2 regions of the Protofrankia sp. Cas8 genome follow, and region 1 is predicted to be linked to the other one. Evidence: riboswitches for the same ligand, from Rfam matches in the RefSeq annotation. Region 1 holds a riboswitch; the other holds the start of a gene.
The links. Region 1 has a riboswitch for cyclic di-AMP ahead of U9977_RS08950 (transglycosylase family protein). Riboswitches for the same ligand answer to the same signal wherever they lie in the genome.
Positions count from the first base shown of each region.

Region 2: it holds a riboswitch for cyclic di-AMP, as region 1 does, so the genes downstream of both, U9977_RS00445 (C40 family peptidase) here and U9977_RS08950 (transglycosylase family protein) in region 1, are expected to answer to the same signal.

Region 1 covers NZ_CAUVXI010000041.1:25,690-31,092, reverse strand. Annotated here, with positions in the region: gene fbaA (class II fructose-bisphosphate aldolase) at 1-890, shown strand, start outside; cyclic di-AMP (ydaO/yuaA leader) riboswitch at 1,114-1,286, shown strand; gene U9977_RS08950 (transglycosylase family protein) at 1,358-2,107, shown strand; cyclic di-AMP (ydaO/yuaA leader) riboswitch at 2,459-2,623, shown strand; gene U9977_RS08945 (transglycosylase family protein) at 2,629-3,372, shown strand; gene U9977_RS08940 (DUF3151 domain-containing protein) at 3,553-3,984, shown strand; gene U9977_RS08935 (ATP-binding protein) at 4,115-5,403, shown strand, end outside.
Region 2 covers NZ_CAUVXI010000001.1:90,272-98,706, forward strand. Annotated here, with positions in the region: gene U9977_RS00435 (acyl-CoA dehydrogenase family protein) at 1-180, shown strand, start outside; gene U9977_RS00440 (peptidoglycan-binding domain-containing protein) at 315-851, opposite strand; cyclic di-AMP (ydaO/yuaA leader) riboswitch at 1,298-1,456, shown strand; gene U9977_RS00445 (C40 family peptidase) at 1,571-2,257, shown strand; gene U9977_RS00450 (peptidoglycan-binding protein) at 2,405-3,307, shown strand; gene U9977_RS00455 (hypothetical protein) at 3,603-3,974, shown strand; gene U9977_RS00460 (hypothetical protein) at 4,253-4,630, shown strand; gene U9977_RS00465 (peroxiredoxin) at 4,754-5,203, shown strand; gene U9977_RS00470 (MDR family MFS transporter) at 5,228-6,748, opposite strand; gene U9977_RS00475 (FAD/NAD(P)-binding oxidoreductase) at 7,014-8,222, shown strand; gene U9977_RS00480 (BldC family transcriptional regulator) at 8,348-8,435, opposite strand, start outside.

The DNA.
Region 1 (5,403 bases):
TGCAGGTCTCCACCGGCGGTGCCGAGTTCCTCTCCGGCACCCGGGTGAAGAACATGGTCCTCGGCGCGCAAGCACTCGCCGAGTTCGCCCACCATGTCGCCAAAGCGTATCCGGTCAATATCGCCCTGCACACCGACCACTGCCCCGCGGACAAACTCGACACCTATCTGCGCCCCCTGCTTGCGATCTCCAAGGACCGGGTTCTCCGCGAAGGGCGGGATCCGCTGTTCCACTCACATATGTGGGATGGATCGGCAGTCGAGCTGGAGGAGAATCTCAAAATTGCCGACGGCCTCCTGATCGAATGCCACCAGGCCAAGATCGTCCTGGAGGTGGAGATCGGTGTCGTCGGCGGCGAGGAGGACGGTGTCGTCGGTGCGATCGACGAGAAACTTTACACCACGCCGACGGACATGTGGCGCACCGCCGAGGTTCTCGGCACCGGCGAACGGGGCCGCTACATGCTCGCCGCAACCTTCGGAAATGTGCACGGTGTATACAAGCCGGGCAATGTGAAACTCCGTCCGGGCATCCTTCGGGACGGGCAGCAGTATGTCGCGCAGCAGCTCGGTCTGCCAGTCGACGCCAAGCCCTTCGACCTGGTGTTTCACGGCGGTAGTGGTTCCGACCTGGCCGAAATCCGCGAGACGCTGGACTACGGCGTTGTCAAGATGAATGTGGACACCGATACCCAGTACGCATACACCCGGCCGATCGCCGACCATGTCTTCAAGAACTACGCCGGCGTACTGAAAGTGGACGGCGAAGTAGGTGTGAAAAAGCAGTACGACCCACGCAGCTACGGCAAGGCAGCCGAGTCCGGTATGGCCGCCCGTGTCGCGCAGGCCTGCGCAGACCTACGCTCGGCGGGGCATTCGCTGACCAGCTGACCCATCCGGCCGAAGGAGGCGCGACATCGCTTTTCGCGCCTCCTTCGGCCGCCTGCAAGCAAGCTGAGCGCATGCATGCGCGCGTTAGCAGTCGATCTCGAGGAACGGCAAGAGTGGACAGCGCGATGTGCGCATAGTCACGAACCGCATTCACGGCTTGTTCAGCCACCAGCAATTCTGGTTATGGTCTGCGCCGTGCCCGTCGATACGATGGGGACACGTCGGGCGGCACGCCGAATCCTGCCCTCGCTCGACGAAAACCAAACTTGCGGCAGGAACGGGGGACCCACTTTCGGACGTCGATATCGGGCGTCCTCGGGGTGAAGCCGTGAAAGCGGCCGGGCAGTCCCAGCCCGAATCCGACAGCTCACCTCGCAGGCGTGGGGAAGGGCATTACCAATATGTCCAGTACACGTTCTCGTGGCCGACATCGTGGAGTTCGCCGGGCTCGGATCCGCACCCGGGCCATGGTGGTGACCCCGGCCCTGGTCGCCGCGATCAGTGGCGGCATCGCGATGTCCCAACCGGCCAGCGCCGCCACGACCTGGGAGGGGCTTCGCCAATGCGAGTCCGGCGGTGACTACGGGGCGAACAGCGGCAACGGCTACTACGGCGCTTACCAGTTCTCGCTGGGCACCTGGCAGGGCCTGGGCTTCACCGGCCTGCCCAGCAGCGCGGCCCCCGGCACCCAGGATGCAGCCGCGATCAAGCTCGCCGCCCGCGCCGGCTTCGGCCAGTGGCCTGCCTGCGGCAAGGGCATGGGCGCCGACCAACTCGGGGGCGGTACCAGCCCAGTCGGTACCAGCCCAGTCGGCACCAACCCGGCCGGCACCGCAAGTCCCGGCGCATCGGGCGCCGACAGCAGCAGGGATGCACCGGACACCAGCGCATCGGACTCGAGCTCATCCGACACCGACTCGTCGCCGGCACCCTCGTACGGCAGGAGCGGTTCCTCGCGCTGGCAATGGCGCACGGTGAGCACGGACATCTCGTCGAACTCCGCTGATGCGATGCCCCTTACCGCCGACCTCGTCGATCAGGTGCGGTCGGACGTTCGGTCGTGGCAGCACCAGATGAACAGTCTTGGCTACAAGATCCAAATTGACGGTCGGTATGGACCTGAGTCGGCCGGCGCGGCCAGCCGCCTGCAGGCCGACAAGGGCCTGGCGGTCGACGGAATCTGTGGGCCGGAGACCTGGGGGGTCACCTTCAGCTGAACAGCCGGCAGCTGACGGCCGCGAACTGATATAGACCCCGCGAGGACGAGTCGGGTCGGTCCCACCTGCGTGACAACAAACACAACAGAAAAGCACTACGGCGACCGGCCCGATCACTCGGTGTTACGAAAAGCCAGCACAAACGACCCCCCATCGGGGTCACCCCAATCGCCGGGTAGAGTGTTGTCTTTGGGCCATGTAGCCCATTCGGGTGGTGAAAGCCAGGTCCGTGTAGTTCATCCGACACCCCCGATTTGCTTCGAAAGGGCCAGGCTCGCTAGAGTCCTCCCCACTCGCCAGATCGGCGAGGCCGCGCGGACGGACGCCGAATCCCGTCCCCGCCCGCCGCGGCAGGACCTATCGCGAAGCCGCACGGACGGGATCGGGGGAACCACATCCGGATACCGGCCACCGGTGTCCTTGGGGTAAAGCAGGCGACGCTCATCGGCGTCACCGGCCGGGCATGTTCCCAGCCCGCACCCGACAGCTCACCTCGTAGGCGACGGGAAGGACCGACCCACATGCCGTCTGTTGGCAGGCACCGAGCCCCGCAACAGTCGTCCACCGCAGTCAAGGTCCTGCGTACCACCGGTGCTGTCACAGCACTCGTGGGCAGTGGTCTCGCCGTCGCGGCCAGTCCCGCAGGCGCCGCGACCGCCGACGACTTCACCAAACTCCGCCAGTGTGAGTCCGGCGGCAACTATCACATCAATACCGGTAACGGGTTCTACGGCGCGTACCAGTTCGACGCCGGAACCTGGCACGGTCTCGGCTATTCCGGCCTCCCCAGTGACGCCCCGCCGGCGCTGCAGGACGACGCAGCCCACAAGCTCTACAACTCTCGCGGCTGGTCCCCGTGGCCGTCCTGCTCGGTCAAGATGGGCCTGACCAACAACGGCCCGGCGCCGCAGGTGCCGACAACGGTGCCGGCAACGGTGCCCAACGTCGCGGCAGTCCAGCAGGCGATCGCCCCGGTACAGCCCGCAATGACCTTGGACCGCGCGAAGGCGCAACTGGAATCGTCGAACTTCACCGGTACGACGCTTTCCACCGCTCTGGCCGGAGAGGTGCGCGCTGACGCCTACGTCTGGCAGAACACGATGCGCGAGAAGAAATTCATTCTGCAGGTGGACGGCCGCTTCGGCGGCGAGTCCCAGGGCCTGGCATCGCTGTACAGCTACCTGACACGGGTCGACGACGGACAGGCCGGTGTGGTCGGTAAGAACCTCTGGGACATCACCGTCACCAGCCCGTCCGCCCTGTGATCCCAAAGGTTCGTATCCTGTAACATCCTATGACTGTTCGAAGGTGGATTCGCCCTCGAACCCTGATTCCGCGGCGGACCCGATGGCCCACCCCCCTCCCACCGGGTCCGCCGCGTGAGAACCTGTTCTGACCGATCCCCACTCGGCACAGTGCAACCGGGATCCGGCAGGATGGACCCCATGACGACCTCCCCTGGACGGCCGGATCTTCTTGACGGTCCGCCCCCGACAAAACTCACTCTCGATCCGGCTGCCGCCAAAGCGCTCGACGCCGGCGAGACCGCGGAGACGGTCGCCGGTCGCTTCCCGGACTCAAGCCTCGCCTGGGCGATGCTGGCCGAGCGCGCCCTGGAGGCAGGTGCGGCGGTCACGGCCTACGCCTACGCACGGACCGGATACCACCGCGGCTTGGACCAGCTTCGTCGCGCCGGCTGGCACGGGCATGGGCCGATCCCGTGGTCCCACGAGGCCAACCAGGGCTTCCTACGCGCGCTCGCGGCGCTCAGTCGCGCCGCCGCCGCCATCGGTGAGGCCGAGGAGGCCGCCCGCTGCCGGGACTTCCTCGCCGACAGCGATCCCGAAGCGGCCGAGGTACTGGGCCTTAAGAGCTGAGCCGCTCACGACCGTCCTGCTGACGTCCTGGATCGGGGACCGGGACACCCTGCTGTCCGCCCGGTGGCCTACTGACATCCGAGGTAAGTTACAGGTGATGTAAGTAGCGTGCGAGGTAAGCAGGGGCGGAATGGCGTTCGTCAATCGCGTCGAGGAGCTTGCCGCGCTGGAGCGCTGGTGGACCTCGACCCATCCACGACCAGCGGTGATATGGGGACGACGCAGAGTCGGTAAAACCGCCCTGTTGCACCGGTTCGCCGACGGACGGCGGTCGATCTTTCATACGGGTGCCGGTCGTGCCGCATCAGGAGAACTGGCGCAGCTGTCCCGCCAGGTCGCGGCCGGCATCCCCGGACGGTTCCGGGACCTGCTCACGCGCCCGTATTCCGACTGGGACGACGCCTTGGACGACTTGGCGGTGGCAGCGGAACGCGAGCCGCTTCTCGTCGTCCTGGACGAGTTCCCAGAGATTGTCGCGACATCGCCGGACCTCCCAGGAGTGCTGCGGGCCTTTCTCGACCGCGTGGCGGGCAGGACACAGCTACGACTGCTGCTGTGCGGGTCGGCAGTGCGGCACATGACCGCGTTGCAGGAACAACGGGCGCCGCTCTACGGTCGGTTCGACCTGTCACTGTCGCTGCATCCGTTCCGCCCGCACGAGGCCGCCCTGATGCTGCCCGAGCTCACCCCGGCCAACCGAGCCCTCGTGTACGGGCTGGTCGGCGGAGTACCGCTGTACCTGTCCTGGTGGGACCAGAACGCGGACGTCACCGACAACCTGCGGCGACTGGCCTGCCGGCCGGGGGCGTCGCTGCTCACCGAGGGACAACTCGTGCTGGCAACCGAGGTGGAACACGGTGAGTACCCGGCGGCGGTGCTGCATGCCATCGCCGCGGGCCGCACGCAGTACAACGAGATCAAGGATCATATCCGGGCTGAGCCGGCCCGCACCCTGGACCGGCTCATCGAGCTGCGGCTCGTCGACCGGGTCATGCCGGTGACCGACACCGCCCGCAGCCGGCGCCGGGTCTACCGCATCGCTGACAACTTCCTCGCCTTCTATCTCGGGGTGCTTTCCCGGTTCCGTGCCGAGATCGACCGCGGTCTCGGGGAGGCTCTGCTGCCCGTCCTGGTCACAAGCCTCGATGACCATTTCGGTCTGCCCTGGGAAGAGGCGTTCCGGGAGCATCTGCGGCGGCTCGCGGTCTCCGGTTCGCTGGGGCCGGACGTCGTGGCGATCGGGCCCTACTGGGGAACCGGCGGTCAGGACGAGATCGACGCGGTCGTCCTCGCCGGCCGGGAACGGCGTCCGGTGCTGGCCGGTGCGGCGAAATGGGCACGCAGCGTTGACGGCCGCAGACTCGCCGCCGACCTACGGGAGAAGACCCGTGCGTTGCGGGTCGGCCGGCCCGCGGCGCA
Region 2 (8,435 bases), on a different contig from region 1:
GTCGACCGTTCGCTGCAGATCTGTGGTTCCCTCGGTATCTCCGGGGATGTGCTGCTCTCGCGCTTCCTGCGCGAGGTCCGCCCGTTCCGTATCTATGACGGGCCGTCGGAGACCCACCGCTGGGCGATCGCCCGTCGTGTGGTCCGCCGTCACCTCGACAATCATGCGAGCGCGTCATGACGATCGTAGCGTCTGCCGGCTAGCGGCCATCCGGCCATCCGGCCATCCGGCCGGCTAGATGATTTTTCGAGGTTTGTGCGACGAAAGAGTCCTTGTCGATCGCACAAACCTCGAAAGATCGCGTAGGCGTCGGTTCACCGGCCTTTGATGTCGAGGAAATAGTCGAGAAGGCGCCAGGTCGTCCGGTCGACCACACCGGTGACTGCCACCGCCGGGTCGTTCAACCGGCAGAATTCCTGGAAATCACGGAACGCTTTCTCCGTCAGCGGGCCGAAGGCGCCGTCCGGGGAGAGCAGGCGATTATCGCCCTCCCGGCCCGTAGCGATGTTGAGCGCGTTCTGAGCGGTCGTGACCGGGTGGCGCAGATCCGGGAACACCCCTGACTTGCCCTGGTCGAGGGACCCGCGCGCGCTCGTCGGGAAGTAGGCGAACCGGTTCGGCGAATTCTGGGGGGCGAGCGGGAAGCGCGGGCCACCGCTGAACATCGACTGCCAGTTCACGCATCCGACGATGAGTATACCGCCGGCCAGCCAGGTTCTGCGTAGTACCTGATCGTTTCCGACGTTACCTTCGACCGTGGCAATATTATTGCCGGTGCGTTCGACGACCAGGCCATGGGCTCGCGCCCAGGACCAGATCGTGGTGACCGTACTTCGTGTGATTGTGGCCATCCCCGGCGTAGCCGACCTCCGCCAACGCATGCTCGACCAACTGTTGCACAGCCGTCATCGCTGACTCCTTTGCGGCGACGCCGTGTTGGCGGCCGGGGCCGATGGCAAGGATTCGACCAAAGACGGTGCCCGGGCCGCTGCCAGAACCCCTGCCAGATGAGACAAGACGTACCCCGTCGATTGGCCTGTTTGCTCATCGCTATCACCGTGCGTGTCCTCGCGGCCAGTGCATGTCAGTATTCTGCCGCCGAGCTCGACGCACGGTCGGCGGTCTTGATCCGATTCTTCTGACCGGCCGGTCGGATGATTAATACGCATAGTAGTCGACATGCGGCGAGATTCGCGGAAAATGGCCCTTGCGGTCACAGCGTGTAGTTCGCTACCGTGGCCGGGCTCTCAGCAACACCGGGCCGAACGCCGAGTTCTGCCCTCGGTCCGGTGTTCCCTTCTAGTAATCACCAGGGCAGCAGCGGGGGAACCAGGACTTGGCGGACGTCGCCCTTGTGGCGCAGTCCTCGGGGTGAAGTCGGCCGCGGATCTCCGCGCTGACCGGGCTTCCCGGCCCGAACCCGACAGCTAACCTCGCAGGCGTACGGGAAGGATCATTGTTGCCTGCATATCAGGCGTGTGCAGATTCTGCTGACGGGGTTCCGTCCGGACACGGTCGCCACCGTGCACCGACCGCCAGGTCCAGCTTCCGCCGCCGGTCCGCACGTGCGGTGGTTGCCGCCGCGGCCACCGGGACCGTCGCTCTGACCGCTTTTGCGGCCCCCGCACTGGCGAACGACGCCGGGGCTGACAGTCCGGCCGGCTCGACCACTGCCACCACTGCCACCACTGCCACCACTGCCACCGCGCAGACCTGGGCCGGTGACACCGCTGCCGGTGACGCCGGGACCACGCCCTCGGCGTCCGATTCGCCCTCGGCGTCCGACCCGGCGTCGGCTGCTGGTTCGGCGTCGGCTGCTGGTTCGGTGTCGGCCCAGACTGGCGGCCTCTCGGCACCGCCGGACAGTGCATCGTCGCAGCAGGACGGTTCCGCGGCGTCCACTGCCAGTCTCGGTGAGAAGATCGTCTATTTGGCATCGAAGCAGGCGGGCAAGCCATACGTGTGGGGCGCCCAGGGTCCGAACTCCTTTGATTGTTCCGGGCTTGTCCAGTACATCTACAAACAGCTCGGCCGGAGCGTGCCGCGGGTGACCGACGCCCAGTACGCGGCGTCGCAGAAGATATCGCGGGATGCCAAGCAACCCGGTGATCTCATTTTCTTCGGGCAGCCCGGAAACATCCATCACGTGGCGATTTACGCCGGGGCCGACATGATGTGGGCCGCTCCCCACAGCGGAACCGTCGTCCGGCTTCAGAAGATTTATTCCACGAGTTATCTCGTTGGTCGCCTGGGGTGACCTGGCTCGACTGTTAACAGACATGCGACCCGTCATGGCCGGGCTGCCGCGTGCCCCACCGTGGGCATTCCGCCAGCTTGGCTGTGACGGGTGCGTCCGCGCGGCGCCTATGAGCCGATCGACGATACTGAAGTGAGATATCTGATAATGACCAGGGGAAGGCACAGAAAGCAGTCCCAGTACAACCGCGGCGCGGTGGCTGCCACTGCCGGCGTCATCGGCGCGACGGCGGGAATGATGCTGACCGCGGGTCCGGCGAACGCGAGCCCCGCGGCGGCGTCCGGTGCCGGTACGGCGCCTGCGCCCGGCGCGAGTTCTGTCGCTGCGACACCTGTTCCCGACGCTTCCATCGCCGGTGCCGGCAGGAAGGCGGGACTTGGCGGTTGTGACGGGAAGCCGCTGCAGACCTGGGTCGCGGTCGCGCTGGCCGAGTCCGGCGGCAACGCGAACGCGCACAACCCCAATGGCGAGGATTCCCGGGGACTGTGGCAGATCAACATGCGGGCGCATGCGGGCTGGGTCGGCGGGGCAGATCTGTTCGATCCAGCCATCAACGCCCAGGCCGCCAAACGGGTGTGCGACATGCAGGGCATCGGAGCATGGAGTACGTACACCAACGGGTCCTACCGCGTGTACCTCGGGCGGGCTGCGGCAGCCGCCACCGAGGCAGCTGGTGATGGCGCGACAGGCACTTACCAGGCCGATCCCACCGGCCCAGGTGGTCCTACTGGGCCGGTCAGTACACCGGTTACACCGGTTACACCGGTCACTACGCCGGACCGGACCGCTGCGGCCGACGTGGCGCCGGCACGACGGGTCGCCGATCCGGTGCCCCGAGCGCGGGAAGTCCGCTACACCCACCGCGGGCGTCCCGGCGTGCGCCAGATTCAGCGAGCGCTGACCGGACGTGGCTACCCTGTCGTGGCGGACGGAAAGTTCGGGCCACATACCACAAATACGGTGAAGGCATACCAACGCCGGCACGGACTTGCGGCCGATGGCGTAGTCGGGGCGCGGACCCGCGCTGCGCTGTTCTCTTTCACCGCGTAGGTCCCATTACTGGATAGATCATCATATTCTGTCTGTATTGTCGCGGAGAGCAGCGGACTTCAGCGCATCCGTCGGGATGCATTTGAACGGCTTCGTGACCCACTGGCATGTCAGGAGCACAAATAATAACAAGGCTTTTCCAGGTAAATTATGCTGCGGTCGACATCGACCCCGTCTCCGTATTTTTGCATCATTCTGCGTTTGGCGGCAGGACCATCATGATTTCCGGTTGACTCCTGGTGTGGGTGGCATAGATTTATGCCTGTAAATGACATCTCGATGCGGAGGTGATCGAATGGAGCAGCAGCAGGCGCAGCAGGTGGAGCAGTATCTGCGGCAGAACTGGCAGGAGATCCGGCACCAGATTCTCGACCAGTTCGTCCAGGTCAGCACCGCTGATCTCGAAGCCGCTTCCAGCGTCAACGATCTCGTGCGGCGGATCGCGGACAGGTCGCATTACACCGAGCCCTACGTCGAGGCCCGCCTGCGGGAACTCGTCGGCGTCGCAGCGGGGGTCGGCCAGTCGGCGCAGGCCGAGGGCGGGGCCGAGCAGGCGACCGCCGAGGACCAGCGGAGCACCGAGGCCGCGGGCGAGGAGCAGGCCGAACCCCTCGGCGGATCACGGCAGGCATTCGGCGGATCGGAGCAGCCTGCGGATCCTGGGTGAGATCTGATTCCGGCTGGGATCGGCACGCGGCAGGACCGGGTCCGCGGTTATGCGGCACAGGCCGCGTCCGGAACATTTCGGGCGTGGCCGCCGCGGCCTGTGCCATCATGGTGCCCACACCGCGTTCCCACCGTGCCCCCAATCGTGCGGTCACGTGGACGACATGTCCGTCCTCGGGGCTATGCTGCTTTTCTGATCACTATAGTGACCTGTAAGGTCGCGAATAGCAGCAGACATTCGGGGGGCTTCGGTTGCAACGAGGCAGCCATCATCACCGCGTGACAGACGCGGCGGGCGTTGCTACGCGGCCTCCGCGTCGATACGAGCCGCAGTCCATCAGTTCCGATTTGTTCAAGCTCGGTTTGTTCATCGCCCGCATCCTCGTGCCCGGCCGAGTGGTCACTTCCGACGTCGCCGCCGACGCCGTCGACGGTGTGCTGGACCGCACCGGCGTGAATCTCGTGCGGGCCAGCCTCGCCGACGATCCGCGTGTTCGTCCGGCAGCGCTTGCCTGGTATCGCTACCTGCGATCCGGCGCGGGCTCGCATCCCACGACAGTGCCCCTTGATGACTGGCGCGATCGAAATTCCGCTCCTTCATCCACGCCCCTATTGCCGGGCACTCTTGATCCACGCCCTGTTTCCGGGTGTTTTTAGTCAACAGTGTTGACGGCCTTTTGCCGCCGATTGGATCTTGAGATCCGTACGGCAGGCGCATCCCGATCTCCGATCCGGTAGCATGTCATACGTTTCATCCCGTGATTAGGTGAGGATTGCCGCATGGACGTCGGGGATCAGGTTGGGGATCTGTCGGGTGTCGATGAGACGGGCGCGGTGCTGCACCTGGCCGGCCTGCTGGCCAAGGGTCCGCTGGTGGTCTTCTTCTACCCGGCGGCGATGACGTACGGCTGTACCAGGGAAAGCTGTCATTTCCGCGACCTGGCCGGTGAGTTCGCCGCGTTGGGCGCCGGCATCGTCGGGATCAGTGCCGACGACGTCGCCAAGCAGGCCGCGTTCAGCGCGAAGCATTCGCTCGGCTTTCCATTGGTCGCAGACACCGACCGCACGATCGCGCAGGCGTTTGGCGTCCGGCGCAAGGTGGGCCCGAACAAGCGCGCCACGTTCGTCCTGCGCACGGACGGCACGGTGCTTGCGCGCATCGACTCCGAGCTGTCCATGAGCCGGCACGCGGACACCGCACTGGCTGCGCTGCGCGCCGACGCCGCGTAAAGGGCCAAAGGCGAGGGGACCGGGCTATTCCGGGGATTCGGCGATGGCGGTGCGAGCGCTGGTGGCAGCGGTGGTGCGCAGCCTCACTTCCCGAAGAAAGAACGAAAGCGCGAAGGCGACGAGTCCGATCAGGATCGTCCACAGGTAGGCGCGGTCCATTCCATGGGTGAACGTCTGGCGCGGTCCTTCACGGGGGCCGTAGCGTTCGATGTCGCCGGCCAGATGCGAGCGCTGGTAGGCGATGATGATCGCGCCCAGACTGGAGGCGCCGACCGCGCCGCCGAGTGTCCGCAGGAACGTGACGGCAGAGGTAGCGGTGCCGAGATCACCGATGGCGACCCCGTTCTGCGTGGCCAGGACGGTGTTCTGGATGAACAGACCCAGGCCGAAGCCGGCGACGAACAGCATGGCGGAGAGAACCCAGCCGTTGGTGTCGACGCGGATGAGGGCGAACAGGGCCATGCCCGCAGTCATGACCCCGGTGCCGACGACGATGAAGATCTTGTATCGTCCCAGCTTCGTCACCAGCCGACCGGAACCGATCGAGGTGATGAGCATGCCTGCGAGTAGCGGCAGTAGCCGCAGGCCCGACAACGTGGGGCTGATGCCGCGCACCAACTGGAGGTACTGCGGCAGGAAGATGATCGCGCCGAACATGATCGCGCCGGTGACGAGTGACAGCGTGCTGGTCACGCGGAAGACCGCGTTGCGGAACAGCCGCAGGGGCAGTATCGGTTCGGCCACCCGCCGTTCCCAGCCGAGGAATCCGACGATGAGTGCGAGCCCGACGATGGCGAGGATCCAGATCGTCTCGGTGATCCGTGCCTGCTGCCCGGCGTCCTGCACGGCGATCAGGAACAGCGACACCCCGCTGACGAGCAGCAGGGCTCCGAAAATGTCCAGGCGAGCCCTACGCCGCACATAGTCGATCGTCAATACCCTGTGTATGACGATGAGCGTGATGACGCCGAGGGGGATGTTGATGTAGAACACCCAGCGCCAGGACGCCTGGTCGACCAGGAAGCCTCCGATCAGCGGGCCGAGGATGCTGGCGGCACCGAACACCGCGCCGAAGTAGCCCTGGTACCTGCCTCGTTCGCGGGGTGAGATGACATCGCCGATGATCGCGAGCGCCAGCGAGATCAGGCCGCCGGCACCTACGCCCTGCACACCTCTGAATATGATCAGCTGGAGCATGCTCTGGCTGAGGCCGGCCAGTGCCGATCCCAGCAGGAAGATTGCAATGGCGATCTGAAAGATCGTCTTTCTACCGTAGAGATCACCCAGTTTGCCGTAGAGCGGAGTGCTCGCCGTTGAGGTCAGCAGGTAGGAGGTCACGACCCAGCTGTAGAGGTCGGGCCGGTGGAAGTCCTGGCTGATCCGGGTCAGCGCAGTCGAGATGATCGTCTGGTCGAGGACCGCGAGTAGTACGCCGAGCATCAGCCCGGACATGATGGTCGTGATCTGCCGCTGTGAGTACGGGGTGGTGTCTGCACCCGGTGCCGACGCCGATCCCGGAGGTGGCGCCTCGATGGTGGCAGTCATGAAGCGCTGACCTTTCCGGCTGCGAGTAGCCCATATTTGTTGCCGCATACAAGTTTACCATGGCGATCCGTTCCGGAGCCGTCGCTGATCTGAACCGGGCGCCCTATTGCCGGGCGCTCTGAGGATCACACTCGGCGGTACGGGCGACGCTGCTATGATCATTGCGGGAAGAGTGATGGCTGCGCCGCACGCGCCTGATCGTCGGCCCGCCCATCATCACCGATCCGGCCTGACCCCACCTGTCGGTGCACAAGGGATGCTGCCCATGGCTACGACCAGCCACCACACCACGCTCATCATCGGCGGGGGAAGTGCCGGAATTTCCGTCGCGGCCCGCCTGCGCCGCGCCGGTAGCGTCGACGTCGGCCTCATCGACCCGGCCGAAACCCACTACTACCAGCCGCTGTGGACCCTCGTCGGGGGCGGGTGCGCACCTCTTGCGAGCAGCGCCCGCCCGCAGGCCGGGGTCATGCCCGCTGGCGTCGCCTGGATCCGCGACCGCGCCGAGACGATCGACACCGACAATCAGATCGTCACCACCGGTGGCGGTGCGCGGATCGGCTATGACCATCTCGTCGTCTGTCCGGGAATCCAACTCGACTGGACGACGATTCCCGGGATGGGGGAGGCCGTCACCACACCGTGGGTGTCGAGTAACTACACCTACGACCTTGCACCCAAGACCTGGGAGATGATCCGCTCGCTGCGGTCGGGCACCGCGGTGTTCACGATGCCCGCAGGGCCGATCAAGTGCGGCGGCGCTCCCCAGAAGATCGCGTACCTGGCGTGCGACTTCTGGCGCCGGCACGGTGTCCTCGACGACATCCGGGTTGTACTCGTGCTGCCCACCCCCGCCCTGTTCGGCGTGCCGGAGTTCGCCGACGTGCTGGCGACGGTCGTGGCCCGCTATGGCATCGAGGTCCGCCTCAACAGCGAACTCACCGAGGTCGACCCCGAATCGCGCCGTGCGGTCGTCATCGACCATGCCACCGGCGTCACCGATGACATCGGCTATGACCTGATGCATCTCGTCCCCCCGCAGAGCGCACCAGACTGGATCAAGAAAAGTCCGTTGGCGGACCCGACCAGCCCGGCCGGGTATGTCAGTGTCGATAAGCACACGATGCAACACACTCGCTACCCCAACGTGTTCTCCCTCGGGGATGCCAGCAGCTCGCCCAATGCCAAGACCGGCGCGGCCATCCGCAAGCAGGCGCCCGTCGTCGTCGCGAACCTACTGTCGGTCATGAACGGCCAACCCGCCGCGCGACAGTACGACGGGTACGCCTCGTGTCCGCTGACCACTGCACGGAACAAGATGCTGCTGGCCGAGTTCGACTACACCATGCGTCCCCATCCGACGTTTCCTCCATGGTTGGTCAACGCCCAGCGGGAACGTCGCGACATGTGGTATCTCAAGCGCTACGGCCTGCCGCTGATGTACTGGAATCTGCTGCTCAAAGGCCGGGCCTGAAAAGGTCACACCGGCCAAAGGCCGCGCGAGGATGGCTTGTTCGCGCGGCCTTCGGCCTGAAAGGTCACACCGGCCAAAGGCCGCGCGAGGATGGTTTGTTCGCGCGGCCTTCGGCCTGACGGCTTCTAGCCCAGGGCGTCTCCGGGCTGGATGCCCGCGAGGAGTGCCCGGACCTCGGCTTCCTGGTAGCGGCGGTGCCCGCCGAGGGTACGG